3 regions of the Marinobacter sp. H13 genome follow, and region 3 is predicted to be linked to each of the others. Evidence: predicted binding sites of a transcription regulator. Region 3 holds the regulator's gene; each other region holds the start of a gene.
The links. The regulator sigma-54, encoded in region 3, starts transcription at its own class of promoters, with help from an activator protein. The targets are predictions, from matches to a motif close to ANTGGCATNNANNTTGCTNT.
Positions count from the first base shown of each region.

Region 1 (6,438 bases), 2.1 Mb from region 3:
AGCCGGCACGCAGCCTGCAACGCACGCCCGGACAAGGCCGCATTCAGGCAACCCCGCTCTGATTGCCGGGCTCTGGCAATCAGGACACGCTCCCGGACGGTGGCGCTGGTTTCGCCATCCCCGCCCGACTGCATCAATACGTCGCCACCCTGCACAGGCACCTCCACATGCAGATCAAACCTGTCCAGAAGGGGGCCGGAAATTTTCGACCGGTAACGGGTAACCTGTTGCGGCGTACACTGACACTCGATGGTGGGATGACCACTGTAGCCACAGGGGCAGGGATTCATTGCAGCCACGACCTGAAATCGCGCCGGAAAATTCACCTGCCGTGCTGCCCGGCTGATCGAGATTTCGCCGGTTTCCATCGGCTCACGCAGGACCTCCAGCACCCGGCGTTCAAACTCTGGCAACTCGTCGAGAAACAGTACGCCCCGGTGAGCCAGTGAGATTTCTCCGGGCCTGGGGCTGCTGCCGCCGCCCACCAGGGCAACCGCCGAGGCGGTATGATGGGGCGCCCGGAAAGGAGGCTGACGCCAGCCCCCGGAACGAACCGGCAGCCCGGCCACCGAGTGTACGCTGGCGACTTCCATGGCCGCAGCATCATCGAGGCCCGGGAGAATTCCGGGCAGGCGACTGGCCAGCATACTCTTGCCGGTGCCGGGTGGGCCGAAGAACAAAAGATTGTGGCTACCTGCCGCAGCCACTTCCAGTGCCCGGCGGGGAACCCGCTGACCACGGACATCCGACAGGTCCGGCAGTTCCCGGTTGCTGCCCGGCGCCTGTTCCAGCGACGACCTGGGCACCGGCACCAGGCGGGCGCGACCGCTCAGGTGCTCGCAGATGGCCAACAGGTGGCCGGACGCCAGGACGTCACCCTGGCTGGCCAGGGCCGCCTCCTCGGCATTGCCCTGGGGAACCAGCAGGCTTCGTTGCGCCTGCCGGGCGGCTAGCACCGCCGGCAGCACACCTTTAAGTGGCCTCAATGCACCATCAAGGGACAATTCGCCGAGAAATTCGCAGTCCGAAAGGCTCTCGGCCGGAACCTGGCCCGAGGCCGCCAGGATGCCCAGGGCAATAGGCAGATCAAAGCGACCACCCTCTTTGGGCAAGTCGGCAGGGGCAAGATTAATGGTGATTCTCCGGGCGGGGAACTCGAACCCGGCGTTCAGAAGGGCACTGCGAACACGCTCTTTGCTCTCCCTTACACCGGTTTCCGGCAGCCCCACAATCGAGAGCGCAGGCAAGCCGCCTGAGAGATGGACTTCAACGGTAACGGCGGGCGCCGACACGCCAATGGTGGCGCGGGAATGAACGATAGCAAGCATGACAACCTTCCATGGTAATGACCGGAACTGCTTGCCCGGCGTCCTGCCGGGCGTGTCCGTGGTTTACTGTTTTGGCAGGGAATTTTCCAGTTCGGCTACCCGCTTCTCGAGTGCGTCCACCTTTTCACGGGTCTTCAGCAGGACCGCCTGCTGGGCGTCGAACTCTTCCCTCGTTACCAACTCCAGGCGGGACAGGACGGACATCACGGTGGCCCGGGCCTGGGTTTCAAAATCTTCCCGTGCAGCGCGGGCCATGTCCGGTACAAACTGGCCAAACTGGCCCTGCAGCTGAGCAAAAATATCCTGTGGACCTTTCACACATCACCTCACACATTTCTGAAATATCCGGCTTCGACTAAAAGAGAGGGCCTGTTACCGGTTTGCAGGAGTGTATCACACCGCAGCCCCTGCCATACTGTAGGCGGTCGGCCCTATAATAGCGGTCGAACGGTCAGGCAGCCCGCTCCAATTTGGCTCACTGGCCGGCTACCCGCTTCATTTTGGTGCACAACTTTGCGCCATTCTGGTACGCGGACATCGTAGCCTGTTGTTTTAAATATATTTTTTTGCGTTGGCATACCCGATGCTAAAGCTCTCGTACGCAATCCGCACGATTGGTGTGCGAGGTGGCAGCATCCCGAGCTCAACAACCGGCCGACGGGCCCTCACTGTTGAGACGGCTTTACCAAGGAGAAAGCAATGAAACTTGTGACAGCGATCATCAAGCCTTTCAAATTGGACGATGTCCGTGAGGCATTATCCGAGATTGGCGTTCAAGGCGTAACCGTCACTGAAGTCAAAGGCTTCGGTCGGCAAAAAGGCCACACAGAACTCTATCGTGGCGCGGAATACGTGGTGGATTTCCTGCCCAAGGTGAAGGTGGAAGTTGCTATCGGCGACAACCTTCTGGACCAAGTTATCGAGTCCATCACCAAGGCGGCCAACACCGGCAAGATCGGTGACGGCAAGATCTTCGTGACTGAACTGGCTCAAGCCATCCGGATCCGGACTGGCGAAACCGGCGAAGAAGCGGTCTGAACCAGCTCTGATTTTTCGATCAGCCAACGCAAAAAAATTTATAACCTGAAAAGCCTCGTGCGGAGGGCTTCATATGGAAAGCAATCTTAATCACATTTTTGAACTCCAGTATGCGCTGGATACCTTTTACTTCCTGATTTGCGGTGCCCTGGTCATGTGGATGGCCGCTGGCTTTGCCATGCTGGAAGCCGGCCTGGTGCGTGCCAAGAACACCACTGAAATCCTGACCAAGAACGTGGCCCTGTTTGCGGTCGCCTGTACCATGTACCTGATTGTCGGCTACGACATCATGTACGACGGCGGTATCTTCCTGAGCGGTGTAACAACCGTTGCCGAGATGGACGACGCAGCGATCGCGGGCGTTATTGCAGCCTCCACTGAAGCCGGCTTCGGCGACATGGGCGAATACAGTGGCGCTTCTGACTTCTTCTTCCAGGTTGTTTTCGTTGCAACCGCCATGTCCATCGTTTCCGGCGCCGTGGCTGAGCGCATGAAGCTCTGGGCCTTCCTGGCTTTCGCCATCGTTATGTGTGGCTTCATCTACCCGATGCAGGGTTCCTGGACCTGGAACGGCGACGCGGTATTCGGCATGTACGAGCTGAGCTACAGCGACTACGCCGGTTCCGGTATCGTTCACATGGCAGGCGCAGCAGCGGCCCTGGCAGGCGTTCTTCTCCTCGGTGCCCGTAAAGGCAAGTACGGCGCCAAAGGCGAAATCCGTGCCTTCCCGGGCGCCAACCTGCCCCTGGCAACGCTTGGTACCTTCATCCTCTGGATGGGCTGGTTCGGCTTTAACGGCGGCTCCACCCTGAAGCTGGGTGGCATCGGTGTCGCCAACGAAGTTGCCAACGTGTTCCTGAACACCAACGCAGCTGCAGCCGGTGGCCTGATTGCCGCCCTGATCGTGGCACGCCTGATGTTCGGCAAAGCGGACCTGACCATGGCCCTGAACGGTGCCCTGGCTGGCCTGGTTGCCATCACTGCAGAGCCGGCGGATCCTTCTCCCCTGCTGGCCACCATCATCGGCGCCATTGGCGGCACCCTGGTTGTCTTCTCCATCGTAACCATGGACAAGCTGCGCATTGACGACCCGGTCGGTGCCATCTCTGTCCACGGCGTGGTGGGTATCTGGGGTATCTTCGCGGTTCTCCTGTCCGACGCAGACGCTACCTTCATGGGTCAGCTGGTCGGCATGCTCACCATCTTCACCTGGGTATTCGTCACCAGTCTGATCGTCTGGGGCATCCTGAAAGCCGTCATGGGCATCAGGGTCTCGGAAGAAGAAGAGTACGAAGGTGTGGATCTGTCCGAGTGTGGTATGGAAGCCTATCCGGAGTTCGTCAGCGGCAAGCAGTAATCGCTGACAGTGCAAGTAAAAAGGGGCGCCAGTTGGCGCCCTTTTTTTGTCTGCTTTGTCTGCCCGCTTTCCCCTTAACCTTCTTCCGGACGGACCTCATCTTCCAGTGCATCCACCATGAACTGGGGCATCGCCAGGGCACCGTGATGAACCCCGGAATTATAGTATCGGGTCACGAACGGCCGGTTGTTGGCATCTTCCTCGCGGAAGTATTTGATCGGGTTTTCCTTGCTGGCCATGGTGCAGCTCCACCAGCCGGTGGGGTAGACCGGTTGCGGGAATGGCATGGTCTGCACATGCTCGAATCCGGCCTTACGCATGTCCTCGTGAATGCCCTTGATGATGCTGTCGGTGTGCAGCAGCGGTGATTCGCTCTGCTGGACAATAATGCCGCCTTCTCGAAGCGCCAACATGGCATCCCGGTAAAAATCCAGGGCAAACAGGCCTTCGGCCGGGCCGACAGGATCGGTGCTGTCGATAATAATGAGGTCGACACTGTTCGGCTCAATGTCCCGCATCCACTGGATACCATCTCCGAAGAAGAAATTGGCGCGCGGGTCACTGTTCGCTTCGCAAAGCTCCGGAAAATATTTTTCCGACATGCGGGTTACCCGCTCGTCGATTTCCACCTGCCAGGCTTCCTCAACGCCCGGATGCTTGAGCACCTCTTTCAGGGTGCCACAGTCACCGCCGCCGACAATCACCACCTTTTTGGGGTCCCGGTGGGTGAACAGGGCCGGATGGGTCATCATTTCGTGGTACAGGAAGTTATCGCGGGTGGTCAGCATCACGCAGCCGTCCAGAACCATCAGGTTGCCGAAGGTCTCGGTCTCGTAGATCTCCAGTTTCTGGAACGGTGTCTGCTCCTCGTGGAGCTTCTTTTTCACCTGAAGGGAGAACGCTGTCCCCTGATCCTGGAATACCTCGGTAAACCAGCCGTCATTGAGTGCTGTCATGTCTTGCCTCCCGATGTGGGCCATGGGCTGTGTTAAAAGGGCGTATTGTAGGGACGCCTTACCGTGAGCTAAAGCGATAATCGCGGCAACCGGCCAGATATTTTCCCTGCCCGGTTCTTTTAGCCCGTGGCGGGAATCCATACAATGTCGGCCAGAAGCCGGCTGCCGAACAATTCCCTGCCGGCCAGTGTTTCCTGACAGGATAGCAAGCATGAGCGAAGCCAGCGCCACCCCGGCCCACAAGGTTTACAACATTGCCCACTGGAGCGATGGCTACATTGGTGTCAATGATAAGGGCCAGGTGCTCATCCGCCCGGATCGTGGCCACAGCCCGGCCCGCATCAATCTGCCCGAACTGACCCGGACGCTGACCGAGTCCGGGGTCCAGTTGCCGGTACTTGTGCGCTTCGTTGACATCCTGCACGACCGCGTTAACAAACTCTGCAATGCCTTCAACAAGGTTGCAGAGGAGCACGCCTACCAGGGCGGCTACACGGCGGTTTACCCCATCAAGGTCAATCAGCAGCGCCGCGTGGTCGAAGAGCTGCTGGCTGCCGAGCCCGCCGCCTCCAACGGCCAGATCGGGCTTGAAGCAGGCAGCAAGCCAGAGCTGATGGCGGTGCTGGCAATGTCCCAGCAACCCGGATCGGTGATTGTCTGCAATGGTTACAAGGACCGGGAGTACATCCGTCTGGCCCTGATTGGGCAGACTCTCGGCCACCGGGTGTTCATCGTGGTCGAGAAAAAATCGGAACTGCCACTCATCCTGGAAGAGGCAAAAAGCCTGGGCGTTTCACCGCTGATCGGAGTTCGGGCCCGGCTGGCCACCATCGGCAAAGGCAACTGGCAGAACACAGGTGGTGAAAAGTCGAAATTCGGACTGTCTGCCAGCCAGGTCCTGGATGTCGTCGACACCCTGCGCGAGGCGGGTGCCCTGGACACCCTGCAACTTTTGCACTTCCATCTTGGCTCCCAGATTGCCAACATCCGTGACATCCAGACCGGTCTCCGGGAATGTGCACGCTTCTACAGCGAGTTGCGCCAGATGGGGGCCCCAATTGGCACGGTGGACATCGGCGGTGGCCTGGGCGTGGATTACGAGGGCACTCGCTCACGCAGTAGCTGCTCCATGAACTACAGCGTTTACGAATATGCCTACAATGTCGTGCATGTTTTGCAGGCAGAGTGTGATCGCCACGGTACGCCTCACCCGGATCTGATCAGCGAATCCGGCAGAGCCCTGACCGCGCATCACTCCGTGCTTGTGACCAACGTGATCGACCACGAAGCACCGGAAAACCGGACACCGCAACAACCGGGGGCCACCGCCTCTGCGCCGCTGCACGATCTCTGGCGCGACCTTGAAAGCCTGCAGGACACAAACACCCCCCGCTCACTGGCTGAGATCTACCATGACGTACTCCACGCCATGGCCGATGTTCACGCCCAGTTCGCCCACGGCGTTCTGTCGCTCCAGGAGCGGGCGGATGCTGAAACTCTGTACACCCGCTGCTGCCGACTGCTCCGGGATCAGCTGGACAGCAGCAACCGGGCTCACCGGGAAATTATCGACGAACTCAATGAGAAACTGGCGGAAAAACTCTTCGTTAATTTTTCCCTGTTCCAGTCACTGCCCGATGTCTGGGGCATTGATCAGATCTTCCCGGTTATGCCGATCAACGGCCTGGATCGCCCCCTGAACCGGCGGGCAGTTATCCAGGACATTACCTGCGATTCAGACGGGCGTATCGACCGCTAC
Region 1 covers NZ_JCACRU010000001.1:2,776,018-2,782,455, reverse strand. The annotation lists gene AC5JQH_RS12830 (YifB family Mg chelatase-like AAA ATPase) at 1-1,328, opposite strand, end outside; gene AC5JQH_RS12825 (accessory factor UbiK family protein) at 1,392-1,646, opposite strand; gene glnK (P-II family nitrogen regulator) at 2,028-2,366, shown strand; gene AC5JQH_RS12815 (ammonium transporter) at 2,440-3,723, shown strand; gene speE (polyamine aminopropyltransferase) at 3,798-4,679, opposite strand; gene speA (biosynthetic arginine decarboxylase) at 4,891-6,438, shown strand, end outside.
Region 1: glnK (P-II family nitrogen regulator) is a predicted target of sigma-54. The motif match lies at 1,899-1,918, and genes of this name have one in related genera.

Region 2 (6,438 bases), 3.5 Mb from region 3:
CGCCTGCGGCGGTGCTGTTCAGGTGAATCTGTTGAGCGTCGACGAATCCGGTGAAGCGATTGGCCGGCCGGAGGGCTTCGAGCTCATTGATGACGAGCCGGTCAGCGAAGTGGTTTTTGAATACGCGCCTGAGGCGCTTTCAGCGAGTGGGGAGGTGGTGACAGAACGGCTCTGCTCCCATCTGCTGAAGAGCAACTGCCCGGTAACCGGTCAGCCTGACTGGGCGACACTCCTCATAAGCTACACCGGACCGAAAATCGATCGGGGCGGTTTGTTGCGTTACGTGGTGAGCTTCCGGCAGAAACAGGATTTCCACGAGCATTGCGTGGAAACCGTGTTTACCGATCTGATGGGGCGGTGCAACCCGGAGTCGCTTACCGTGGTTGCCCGGTATACACGGCGGGGCGGGCTGGATATAAATCCGTGGCGAAGCACGGAAACCGGCGGGGATGCCGGCCCAAGGTTGATACGTCAGTAGCAGGATTCTGTTTGAGCGCAGGGAAGCGCCTCAGGAAACATCCTCTTCCCGCCGCAGGCGATCTGCAGCATCTTCCAGAGCGGTCAGGATGGCCTGCCGCTCTTTTCGGTGATCTTGTCCGAATCGAGATACATGGCGAAGCCGCTATGTTCGTGTTCCAGGAAGCTTCGGTTGGGCCCCATGTCGCGCCGGAAGTCGACCACTTCGTAAATTGGCACCGGCTTGACAAAGCCCTTCACGGTAATCTCGCCCTTGTCTCTGCACATGATCTTGTCCTTGATCAGCGCGAAGGTTTCGTAGGAAACGAGGATTTCGCCCGGCTCCGCCAGGGACTCAAGCCGGCTGGCCAGGTTTACTTCCTTGCCGATAATCGTGTAATCCATCCGGTTCTCGGCGCCAAAGTTACCAACCGTTGTATAACCGGTGCTTATTCCCATGCGGATTTCCAGCGGGGTCTTGATGCCCTGGCTGCGCCATTTCTGCCGCATGATTTTCATATGCTTGCGCATCTCGATGGCCATGGAGACACAGGCAAATGCGTCCTCCCTCTGGCCACGGCTGGTTGGATCGCCAAAGAACACCATGATGGAATCACCAACGAACTTGTCGATGGTGCCGCCATACTTGAGAGCAACTTCCGACATTTCATTGAAGTAGTGATTCAGCAGTTCGGTCAGTGCTTCGGGTTCCATTTCCTCAGACAATTCGGTGAAGCCTTTGATGTCAGAGAAAAACACCGCCAGTTTCTTGCGCTGGGTTTCCAGTCTCACGTCCCGCTCACCGGTGAAGATCGACTGCCAGACTTGAGGCGAGAGATATTTGGACAGTTTGTGTGAAAGCGCGATGGACTGCTCCCGCTGGTTCTGGATCTGGGTCTTTGCCAGCATCAACGCCCGTGCCTGCTGGTGGGAATAGTAAGCCGTAACGCAAATATAAAGCCCGGTGGATAAAATCGACACGATGCTGGTCAGCAGGGGCGAGTGTGGTCCGTCTGCCGGGCCGACGATCGCAACCGCCCCCGCAATGGAGGCCGCCATGAAGCCGGTGCCCAGGACCCACTGACGGATACCACCAACAATCAGGCAACTGAACATCAGCATCAGTGCAACGGCGAGGGAGGGGATGACGATCAGCCCGATGCAACCAATGAAAGCGCCACCAACCACGCAATCAAATATCAGCATTTTCTGACGGATGCGTGGCGAATTCCTGAGGAAAGTGCGGCGAGTCAGGGCATGGGCGATGTGGGGCCAGGTGAGGGCCCCGGCAACCAGCCAGAGAAGCCATTGCGGAAAGGCGCCCTGGAGAACGCCGGTTACGATAATGGCGGCGGTTGAGGTGTATGCCAGTACCCGGCCATTGTAATCGGGCATCGGGGGAATGGCGATCGGGTTGCCCGCCGCCTCGGACGAGAGGGCTCTGCCAGCTGAGCTACTGGCATTACGCAGGTCTGCCGGGGCACTCATCATTTCAGAAACGGATCCTGCCAATGAGCATGTCGCGGAACATGACCCAGTCACCCATAAGGCTGTACAGTGGATATTTGAAGGTAGCGGGGCGATTTTTTTCAAACTTGAAATGACCAACCCACGCAAAGCCATAGCCTATGACCGGCAAGGCCAGAAGCCACAACAGCTTGCCCGAAGCCAGAGCCCATACGGCGACTATCAGGACCAGGAGACTTCCAGCGAAATGCAAACGGCGACAGGTGACGTCGCTGTGCTCTTCGAGGTAGTACGGATAAAATTCGGAAAAGTTATTGAAGGTTTGCTGGTTGCTCATTGTGTTGCCACTCAACGTTGTACGACCGCGTCATTTATAATTGTTGGTAGACCCGACTACGACTAAAGGTTAACAGCATTACGTAGAACCCACAATTCACAGCCATGAATTGTGTTCGTACCTATATTTCAACAGTCTTTAAACAGCGAGCAGATATGACCGCAGTTACCGATTTCCTCCTGAACCGCTCCTCTGAACCGAGGCTGGAATCACCCGCGCCGGATTCGACAACCCTCGAAAGGGCCTTTTCCTGCGCGGCGCGTGCACCGGACCATGCACTGCTCAGGCCCTGGCGCTATCTGGTGATCGAGGGTAAAGGCCTTGAAGCCCTGGGAGAGCTGTTTGCGTCCACCTGTGCCAATAACAGCGATGAGAAAGAAATCGAGAAGCTCCGGCGTGCCCCCCTTCGCGCACCCATGGTCATAGTTGGTATCGCGTCGCCGAGGACGCATCCCAAAGTACCGGAAATCGAGCAGGTCATGTCGGCAGCTGCCGGCATGAGTTTTGTTGAGCTTGCCCTTCAGGATGCCGGTTTCGGCGTGATGTGGAGAACAGGCGGCGTTGCCTACCACTCCTCGGTTCACCAGGGGTTGGGCCTGGAAGAGCATGAACAGATTGTTGGCTTTCTCTACACCGGTACGGTCTCGGCATCCAAGCCGTCTGTGCCCAGACCGGCGGTGGACGAGTTTGTGAGTCATTGGCCCTGAGACCTTGTTGAATACCCCCGGCTTCTGCCGGGGGAAGCAGCTTGCCGCTTTTTCTTGCCCTTTTCCTTTCTCCTTTCCCGTAACCGCTACTCGGATTCTCTGCAGGGCCTGCCAACACTGGGTTTCCTGACAAATTAACACCTGACCATAAATCTGGCATTCAGCTTGCTTTAGTCCTGTCAAAGAGCACAGCCGGCAAAAACAGCTCGGCATACCAGTGCAGTTTTCGGGAGGCAACATGGCAATTACGTTCGATAAGGCTTTGGGTATTCATCAATACGCGGTGGAAACGCGGGTCAGGCGTGCCGAAGTTCTGGCAAACAACCTGGCGAACGCTGACACTCCGGGCTTCAAGGCCCGTGATGTGGACTTCCAGGCGATGATGCAGAAGGCCCAGGAGTCCGTCAGCGGCTTCCGGATGGCGAAAACAAACGAGGCTCACATGGATACCTCCCGGTCTGCGTCGGAGAGCGATCTTTTGTATCGGGTGCCATACCAGCCGTCGGTCGACGGTAATACTGTGGATGCCCAGCAGGAGCAGTCACGCTTCATGCGTAACGCCATGGACTTCCAGGCCAGTTTCCAGTTCCTGAACAGCAAGTTCAGCGGTTTGACCAAAGCCCTGAAGGGCGAATAAGCCGCAGTCACGGGGTTAGCGAAGGTTAGCGAAGGAGAATTATCATGTCACTGGGCAGCATTTTTGATATCGCCGGTTCCGGTATGACAGCGCAATCGCTGCGGCTGAATACAACCGCGTCCAACATTGCCAATGCAGAAACGGCAAGTTCCAGCACGGGGGAAACCTATCGCGCCAGGAAGCCGGTTTTCTCGGCGATTCAGCAGTCTCTGATGAATCCCGGGCAGGGAGGCTTGCCCATGGCTGCCGATGAGGGGCCGGGCGCCGGCGTGAGGGTTGACGGTATTGTCGAAAGTGATGCGGAGCTGCAGATGCGCTACGAGCCCCATCACCCGGCGGCCAACGAGGACGGCTACGTCTACTACCCCAATGTGAATGTGGTTGAAGAGATGGCGGACATGATGTCGTCGTCCAGAAGTTTCCAGATGAATGTGGATGTCATGAACACTGCCAAGTCCATGATGCAGCGCATTCTGACTCTTGGTCAGCAGTAACGGGGTGAGGAGCACAACATGACTGCAGTAAATGCAACAGACGCGTCGGATGTTCTGAGCCAATACCAGCTGAAGCAACAGAATGGCGGCCAGGGCACCAGTGAGCTCGGCCGGAATGAGTTCATGGAACTGATGCTGGCACAGCTGAAAAACCAGAACCCGCTGGAACCCCAGGACAACGGCGCGTTTATCTCCCAGTTGGCCCAGTTCAGCTCACTGGAGGAGATGCAGAACCTCTCAGGTACGGTTGAGGATGTGGTGGGCCAGTTCCGTTCCACCCAGGCGCTGCAGGCCTCTGCCATGGTCGGCAAAACCGTGCTTGCCCCTTCCCAGGTCGGGATTCTGGGTGCGGATGGTGAGATCAGCGGCACTATTGAAGTGCCGGCATCGACCGGTGGGCTCCGGCTTTCGATCCAGGGACAGAATGGTGAGCTGGTACGACAGATTGATATGGGTAGTAGTCCGGCGGGTGTGACCTCATTCCGCTGGGATGGCCAGGACGGCAACGGCAATCCCTTGCCGCCGGGCTCCTACCGGATTGTAGCCGAGGCTTCCTACCCGGATGGGCCGCAGCAGTTGGGTACGATGGTAAGTGCCAATGTTGACAGCGTGTCCCTGGGTCAGGGCGGCTCCATTACCCTGAATCTCGCAGGCATGGGCTCCATCGCCCTGTCTGATGTAAAACAAATTAACTGATACCGGTGAAACACCAAGAGGTGAGCCATGGGATTTAATACGGGTTTGAGTGGTCTTCGCGCGGCATCGGTGGATCTGGACGTCACCGGTAACAATATTGCCAACGCCAGCACCGTGGGGTTCAAAGGCAGCAAGGCCCAGTTCGGCGATCTTTATGCCAGTGGCTTCCTGAGCGCAGGCACCAACCCGATCGGGGACGGTGTCCGGGTTCAGGGTGTGAAACAGTCCTTCGGACAGGGCAATATCAGCTTCACTGATAACGGCCTGGATATGGCTATAAGTGGTGATGGCTTCTTTATCCTCAATAACGGCGGCGAGATTCGGTATTCCCGGGCAGGGCAGTTCGGTATCGATAAGGACGGCTACGTAACGAACAACCAGAGCATGCGGGTTCAGGGCTATACCGCCGACGAGGATGGGAACCTTTCCGGTATCCGTGGGGATCTGCAGGTCGAAACTGACAATCTCGCGCCCCGTCGGACCACCAACCTTGTTTCCGATTTGAACCTTGATTCCCGCGAACCCGTGCTCGAAACCCGGGTTCGAGACATTGGACCGATAGCGGCAACGGATCTGCAGGGAGAGAGTTTTGATGTGCTCTATATCGATGGCACGCCGGACTTCAATGTAAGCATCGGTGCAACTGCGACAGCGCGAGAGGCTGCAGCTTCGATCAACGAGGCGCCCGGCTTGAGCGCGTCTGCAACCACCACGGTAACATTCGATGGCGCGAATCAGCTGGATGACACCTACATCACCACCGCTGGCCCGGGGAACTTTACTTTCAGCCTCAGCATCAATGGTTCCCCGCTTGCGCTGGACACCAGCAACATCATGTCGCTGCAGGATCTGGTGGATTCCATCAACAACTCTTCCGAGACAGCGATTTCCGCGTCTGTGGTGGACGACGGGTCAGGTAGCAACAATGTGCTGCGGGTGATTCACAACCAGGGTGAGACTCTGAGCTTTTCTTTCGATAATGACGGTGACCTCAGCAACGGCGGTGAAACCACGGATACCGTGCTTGGCGAGGTCAATGCGACTGCGGATCGCGTGGTCTCCGGGATCGATGACCCGGCCAGTGGCGATTTCGAGACCGCGTTCAATGCCTCCCCGATCCGGATCACCAACGAGTTCAATCCGCTGGATCAGCGGACCTACAATCACGCGACTTCAACCACCATTTACGACAGTCTGGGGAACCCTCATGAGTTCACCCAGTTTTACGTAAAAGAGCCTTCTCCGGGCAGCGGGGTTGGTGTAAGTGAATGGTCTGTTTACCTCCAGATTGATGGAGAAATGGTGGCGGGTACCGATACCACGCCATATACGGCCCGATTTGATCAGAACGGCGACCTGCAATCAATCGATGGCGACCCTGCCGGTGAGCTTGTGATTACCGATTGGGTTCCCAAGGATAAAAATGGTCAGCCGAATGGGGCAGACGGTCCACCCGCGGACCCCAGCACAGTCGTGACGCCGATACCGGAGCCGCCGACTTCATCAGCGTTTGTACTGAACCTCTCTGACACTACTCAGTACGGTGCTGCGTTTGGTGTAAATGACCAGCAGCAGAACGGCTACACCACTGGCCGACTATCCGGGCTGGACGTATCGGATCAGGGGGTATTGTTCGCCCGATAC
Region 2 covers NZ_JCACRU010000001.1:4,246,742-4,253,179, forward strand. The annotation lists gene queF (NADPH-dependent 7-cyano-7-deazaguanine reductase QueF) at 1-478, shown strand, start outside; partial or broken gene AC5JQH_RS19835 (adenylate/guanylate cyclase domain-containing protein) at 509-1,947, opposite strand; gene AC5JQH_RS19840 (Mpo1-like protein) at 1,949-2,260, opposite strand; gene AC5JQH_RS19845 (nitroreductase family protein) at 2,416-2,967, shown strand; gene flgB (flagellar basal body rod protein FlgB) at 3,206-3,604, shown strand; gene flgC (flagellar basal body rod protein FlgC) at 3,649-4,098, shown strand; gene AC5JQH_RS19860 (flagellar hook assembly protein FlgD) at 4,117-4,794, shown strand; gene AC5JQH_RS19865 (flagellar hook protein FlgE) at 4,822-6,438, shown strand, end outside.
Region 2: flgB (flagellar basal body rod protein FlgB) is a predicted target of sigma-54. The motif match lies at 3,120-3,139, and genes of this name have one in related genera.

Region 3 (6,438 bases):
GAGGGGGAAGAGCAGGCCAATAGGAAGATTGTCGATGCAATAAAACCCGAGGTCCTCCAGCACATGAAGTGCGGTACTCTTGCCCGAACCGGACCTGCCACTGACGATAATCAGCTTCATGACCACCTTACCTCCACTGCAGTGAATATCAGCCGCCTGAGGCGGTCATGCGCTGGTACAGCGTGCTGGCGTCCTCGGATTGCCGGAGGCGATCACAGAACGACCGCTCATTGAACTTTTCAGCCAGTTGGCTGAGCAGCTCCAGGTGTTCGCTCGTTGCTTCCTTCGGGACGATCAGGGCGAAAATCAGATCCACCGGCTGATTGTCGATAGCATCGAATTCGACGCTTTCTTCCAGCGTCATCAGCACGCCCACCACGTGATCAAGTCCTTCCAGACGGCAGTGGGGAATGGCGATTCCCTGGCCAATGCCGGTGCTGCCCAGGCGCTCGCGGGAAATCAGGTTGTTGAAGAGCTGGGTCTCGCTGAGCGTGTTGTCCTGATGGTTTATCTGCTCGGCAATAAACTCCAGGGCCCGTTTCTTGCTGGACGCAGCTACCCTGCAGAGGGTGAGCTCCGGAGCAAGAATGTTCTCTATGGTCAGGGATGTGTCGCTCATGGATCGACTGCGTTTCCGTTAAAAAAAAGGCTGCGACACGTTACTCATGTCGCAGCTCGATTAGATGAATTGCATGAAAACAGTCAGTTAGCGAGAGCCGTTTCCGTGCATCCGGTCTACATTCTTTTCCTTGTGCTTGAGGATCTGACGGTCAAGCTTGTCGATCAGGGCATCGATGGCTGCGTACATATCCTCATTTTCTGCCTTTGCGTGAATCTCACCACCAACCACATGCAACGTGGCTTCCGCAATCTGGCGCACCTTTTCCACTTCCAGGGTCACCTGGCAGTTACTGATGTGGTCAAAGTGACGCTCGAGCTTCTCGAACTTCTCTGAAACATAATCCTTCAGTGCGGGAGTCAGTTCTACGTGATGGCCTGAAATATTGAGTTGCATAGGCGTCTCCTGTTGTCATCGTGCCGGCTCCCGGGAGCCGGTCTGGGTGCTGGCGCATTATGCGCCGGCGAATACGGTGTTGCGTCCCGGCCCCCGGGTATTCAGACCAGCCGCTTGCGCTCGTTGGACGGCGGAATGTGCATGGCCTCCCGGTACTTGGCAACGGTGCGTCGCGCAACCTTGATACCCTGTTCCCCTAGCATGGCTGCAATTTTGCTGTCGCTCAACGGCTTTTTGGGCGTTTCCGCCGCAATCAGCTTCTTGATCATCGCGCGTATGGCCGTGGAGGAGCATTCTCCACCCTCGTCAGTGCTGACATGGCTGGAGAAGAAGTACTTCAGCTCGAAAATGCCACGGGGGGTATGCATGTATTTCTGGGTGGTTACCCGTGAAATGGTCGATTCATGCATCTCTACCGCCTGGGCGATGTCTGAAAGAATCAACGGTTTCATGGCTTCTTCACCGTGATCCAGGAATCCCTGCTGGTGCTCGACAATACGGGTCGCGACTTTCAGCAAGGTCTCATTGCGGCTCTGCAGGCTCTTGATGAACCACTTGGCCTCCTGCAACTGGTCGCGCAGGTAGGTGTTGTCTGCGCTGCTGTCCGCACGCCTTATAAGTGAAGCATAGCTGGCATTGACCCGGATGCGCGGTGCAATTTCAGGATTCAGCTCAACACGCCAGCGGCCATTGTGTTTGCGAACGATCACGTCCGGAATCACATAATCGGGTTCGGCCCGGTCAATGACATCGCCCGGCCGCGGATTCAGGCCGGTGATCAGCGCCAGGACATCCCGCAACTGGTCTTCTTTCAGGCGGCTGCGGCGCAGCAACTGGGCGTAATCGCGGTTGCCCAGCAGGTTGATGTAATGGGTAATTACAAGGCGTGCCTGGGCCAGCCAGGGTGTTTCCGGCGGCAGCTGGTTGAGCTGGATCAGCAGGCATTCCTGTAGGTCCCGGGCAAACACGCCGGGCGGATCAAAGTGTTGCAGGCGGTGAAGCACGGCTTCCACTTCATCCAGTTCAAGGGGGTCTTCATCGTTCTCATCCAGCAGTCCGGCGTGGATTTCCTCCAGCGGGCTGGTGATATAGCCCCGTTCGTCCACTGCATCCATCAGGGCATGGGCAATGGCCTGGTCCCGTTCACTGAGGGGCGTCAGATTGAGCTGCCATTCCAGGTGATCCTGAAGCGTTTCGGTCGGGGAATTACGGGTTTCGAAATCGTGATCGTTTTCGTCGTCGTTGCGGGCTGCCGGCGCTGGTGCGGACTGGTAGATGTCGTCCCAGGCGGTATCAACCGGCAGATCGTCCGGAATGTTGTCAGGAATCTCGTTCTCCGAGGACCAGTCCGGGCCGTTCTCGGATTCATCCCAGTCGCTGGCCGGTTCCGGGGCAGCTTCAGCGGCGGACTCGGTGGCGTTGGCCTCGCGCTCGTCGTTTTCGCTGGCTGCGTCGGTCTGGTCATCGTCCTCGGAGGTCTCCAGCATGGGGTTGGATTCCAGTGCCTGCTGGATTTCCTGCTGGAGGTCGAGAGTGGAGAGCTGGAGAAGCCGGATCGCCTGTTGCAGCTGGGGCGTCATGGTCAGGCTCTGACCCAGCTTTAACTGTAAGGAGGCTTTCATAACCATGGTTCAGGATCCGTCACTCATCAGCGCTTTGTGTCATAGGTCTTGAAAAAATCTTTATATGCCGGTTACTTGCCGCGGTTTTTCTTTACCCTAGCAAGTTCTTTGCCGAGTTTACTTGCTACAGATCATCAAAACAATGAGCCATTCACTGTCATAGCCTGAATTCGTCCCCGAGGTAGACTTCCTTGACCTGTTGATTGGCCAGGATCGCATCGGCATTGCCGGAGGCGATGATGTGCCCGCCGGAAACAATGTACGCGTTCTCGCAGATATCGAGAGTCTCGCGCACGTTATGGTCGGTGATCAGCACGCCAATCCCTTTGTCCCGCAGATGCCGGATAATGTGTTTGATGTCGCTGACGGATATAGGGTCAACGCCGGCGAAGGGCTCATCCAGCAGGATGAAAGCCGGCTCCATGGCCAGGGCCCGGGCAATTTCCACCCGTCGCCGCTCACCACCGGACAGGGCCATACCAACGCTGTCCCGGATATGGGTGATGTGGAATTCCTCCAGCAGCTCCTCGAGCTTTTTCTGCCGGTCTGCCTTGCTCAGGCCCTGCCGCGTCTCGAGGATCGCCATGATGTTGTCGCGCACAGACAGTTTGCGGAAAACCGAGGCTTCCTGTGGCAGGTAGCCGATGCCCTGGCGGGCCCGACCGTGCATCGGCAGCGGCGTAATATCCCGGCTGTCGATCGTTATCCGCCCGTGATCGGCAGGAACCAGCCCAACGATCATATAGAAGCAGGTGGTTTTCCCGGCACCGTTGGGACCAAGCAGCCCGACAATTTCCCCACTGCGGATTTCCAGGGAAACGTCGATCACCACTTTTTTCTGTTTGTAACTCTTTGCCAGGTTACTGGCTCTCAGAACTGCCATCGGATCCCTGTCTGTCTGTACTGCGTGGCTGAATCACCATCTCTACCCGGCCGCTGCCCTCGCCGGTGTCTGCGCCGCCCTCAGCGGTGACAACCCGGCCGACGGTATCATAATGAATGACATCACCCCGGAACAGGTTGCCATTCTGCTCGATGACTGCTTCCCGTTCAAAGGTCAGCTGGCTGTCGGTGGCAGACCAGGTAATGTTCAGGGCACGGGCATCGGTTTCGCCTTCCCCCTCGCGCGCCGGTTGACGGTATATAGCGGGCGTACCAGAGGCTTCGATCCGGCTCAGGCCGTCCTCGGTCCGGTACAGGACGACCCGCTCGGCAGTCAGGCGGGTATTGCCCTGCTCAAGTTCCACAGCGCCGGTGTAGGTGGCAATGCCCTGGCCGTCATCCAGGCGGGCGGTATCTGCGGTGACCTTGATAGGAGTGTCAGAATCAAGGTCAAATGCAGCCGCCGGGCCGATCATCACGACCGTTAGCAGGGCAGCCATCAGGCGCCGGTATCGGTTAGTTTCCGGTTTCATAGAGTCCTTCCACCTGGGAGTTCAGTTCCAGAATTCGTTCGTCTATCCACGCTTTCATGCCCGTGGCCCGGGTTATGCCGGTAACATCACGTATTTCTACGGGTGCGTCTGTATAGACCATGCCCCGGTCGTTATCCAGGGTCAGGCTTGATGTTGTCAGGGTGGCCTCCCGTTCGCCAATTGTGCGCTGAACCCGGACATTGTCCGTCAGGTACACCAGATTCTGGTTTTGCAGCAGGCTGCCATTGTCGGCCTCGACAATCCACGGCAGGGCCTCCTGGTCCCCGTACAGCTCGGCCCGGGGAGATTCCATGGTGGCCAGGTTGCCTTCCTCGAACTGCTCAATGCGGGGGCTGGAAAACCGGATCTTGAGATTGCCCGCTTCATCGAAGGAGGTGTACTGACCATTCACCACGAAACCGTCTGGTTCGGCGTCTCCCCGTAGGGCCGCTGCCTCGTCATCAATCACAGGGGGTTCATCGCTGCGCCAGAGCAGGAATACGGCTGCCACCACGGTAGCAGCCAGTGCCAGTGCTCGCAGCCAGGGTCTGTCCAGCAGCCAGTTCATGCCTCGGGCTCCAGATAGGGGGCAAGTGCTGCGTCAAGCCTGCCATGGGCCGTCAGCAGCAAGTCGCAGGCTTCGCGGACCGCCCCTTCGCCGCCCCGGGCAATGGTGCAGTAGTCGGCATGCTGCTGCACCAGCCAGTAACCGTTGGGCACGGTGATGCCCAGTCCGGCGAACCTCAGTGCCGGGAGATCTGGCAGATCGTCCCCCATGTATGCGATGGCCTCGGGGCTGATATCCATGGTGCTGACCAGTTCCTGAAGGGCTACCTTCTTGTCCTCTCGCCCCTGCATCAGGTGGGGAATGCCAAGATCCCGCATGCGCTTCTCGGTCAGGGGGGACTTTCGTCCGGTGATCACGGCCACGGTAATCCCGGCTGCCATCAGTTGTTTCAAACCCAGGCCATCCAGAATGTTAAAAGCCTTGAGCTCATCACCAGTGGCGCTGAAATAAAGTTTACCGTCGCTCATGATGCCGTCGACATCCAGTGCGATCAGGCGGATCTTTACGGCCTTTGCCAACAGCGAATCCGGCCATTGGTGCTTCATATCAAACAGCTCCTCATAGCCCCTAGATAACGCCGGCACGCAGCAGGTCGTGCATATTGATGGCGCCAATCAGACCACCCTGGTCGTCGGTAACGGGGAGGGCGTTGATCTTCATCTCCTCCATTATGTTCAGCGCTTCCGCCGCCAGATGATCGGCCTGGATCGTTTTACCATGCCGGGTCATGACCTCGTTGATGGGCGTATTGTGAATGTCCACCGATCGATCCAGAGTCCGTCGAAGGTCACCGTCCGTAAATATTCCGGTAAGAGTGCCTTTATCATTGACGACGGTGGTCATACCGAGACCCTTTCGGGACATCTCAAGAAGAGCACCGCTCAAGGGGGTATCCTCGTTGACGACTGGAATCTGATCACCGCTGTGCATGATGTCGGAGACCCTGAGCAGCAGCCGACGCCCGAGGCTGCCGCCGGGGTGAGAGATAGCGAAATCCTCGGCACTGAACCCCCGGGCCTCAAGGAGTGCAACGGCGAGGGCATCGCCCATCACCAGGGTGGCCGTTGTGGAGGAGGTGGGCGCCAAACCCAGTGGGCAGGCTTCCACCATAACGCTGACGTCCAGATTGGCGACGGCTTCCCGGGCCAGTGTGGAGCTGGCATTGCCGGTCATGCTGATCAGCGGAGCGCCCATGCGTTTGATCAACGGCAGAATGGTGACCACCTCGCTGGTGTTGCCGCTGTTGGAAATGGCGATGACCACATCCTGGGAGGTGATCATACCCATGTCACCGTGGCTTGCCTCGCCCGGGTGCACGAAAAACGATGGCGTTCCAGTGCTGGCCAGGGTGGCGGCAATTTTGTTGCCAATGTGGCCGGATTTTCCCATGCCGGTCACAACCACGCGGCCCTTGCAGTTCATGATAACTTCGCAGGCCCGCGTGAACTGGTCGTCGATTCGGCCTTCAAGGGCATCAATGGCGTCGCGCTCAATGCGGATGGCGCGGATGGCAGAAGATCGGAAATCGCTGGGAGTCTGTTCGGTCATCGGGCTTTGGGCCTGGCTGTCGGGACGTTGTAAATGTTGGGCAGAGTATACCATTTTCACCCGGCAACGATGCCCGGTTACCGAAAGTTCAGTCAAACTGATCATTGCTATCAGTACATTTTGGGCACTTTGGATTGAACTTGCGCGCTCCTTGGCATAATGTAGCCCCTCTTTGAAAGGTAAGGACTATGAATTCACCGGCTTACATATCGCTCAAGGACGTCGTGTTCTCCCGCTCAGGGCGCCGTATCTTCGACGGTGTCAGCCTGG
Region 3 covers NZ_JCACRU010000001.1:721,998-728,435, reverse strand. The annotation lists gene rapZ (RNase adapter RapZ) at 1-120, opposite strand, end outside; gene ptsN (PTS IIA-like nitrogen regulatory protein PtsN) at 149-619, opposite strand; gene hpf (ribosome hibernation promoting factor) at 707-1,015, opposite strand; gene AC5JQH_RS03405 (RNA polymerase factor sigma-54) at 1,117-2,643, opposite strand; gene lptB (LPS export ABC transporter ATP-binding protein) at 2,795-3,520, opposite strand; gene lptA (lipopolysaccharide transport periplasmic protein LptA) at 3,498-4,052, opposite strand; gene lptC (LPS export ABC transporter periplasmic protein LptC) at 4,036-4,620, opposite strand; gene AC5JQH_RS03385 (KdsC family phosphatase) at 4,617-5,165, opposite strand; gene AC5JQH_RS03380 (KpsF/GutQ family sugar-phosphate isomerase) at 5,188-6,168, opposite strand; gene AC5JQH_RS03375 (ATP-binding cassette domain-containing protein) at 6,357-6,438, shown strand, end outside.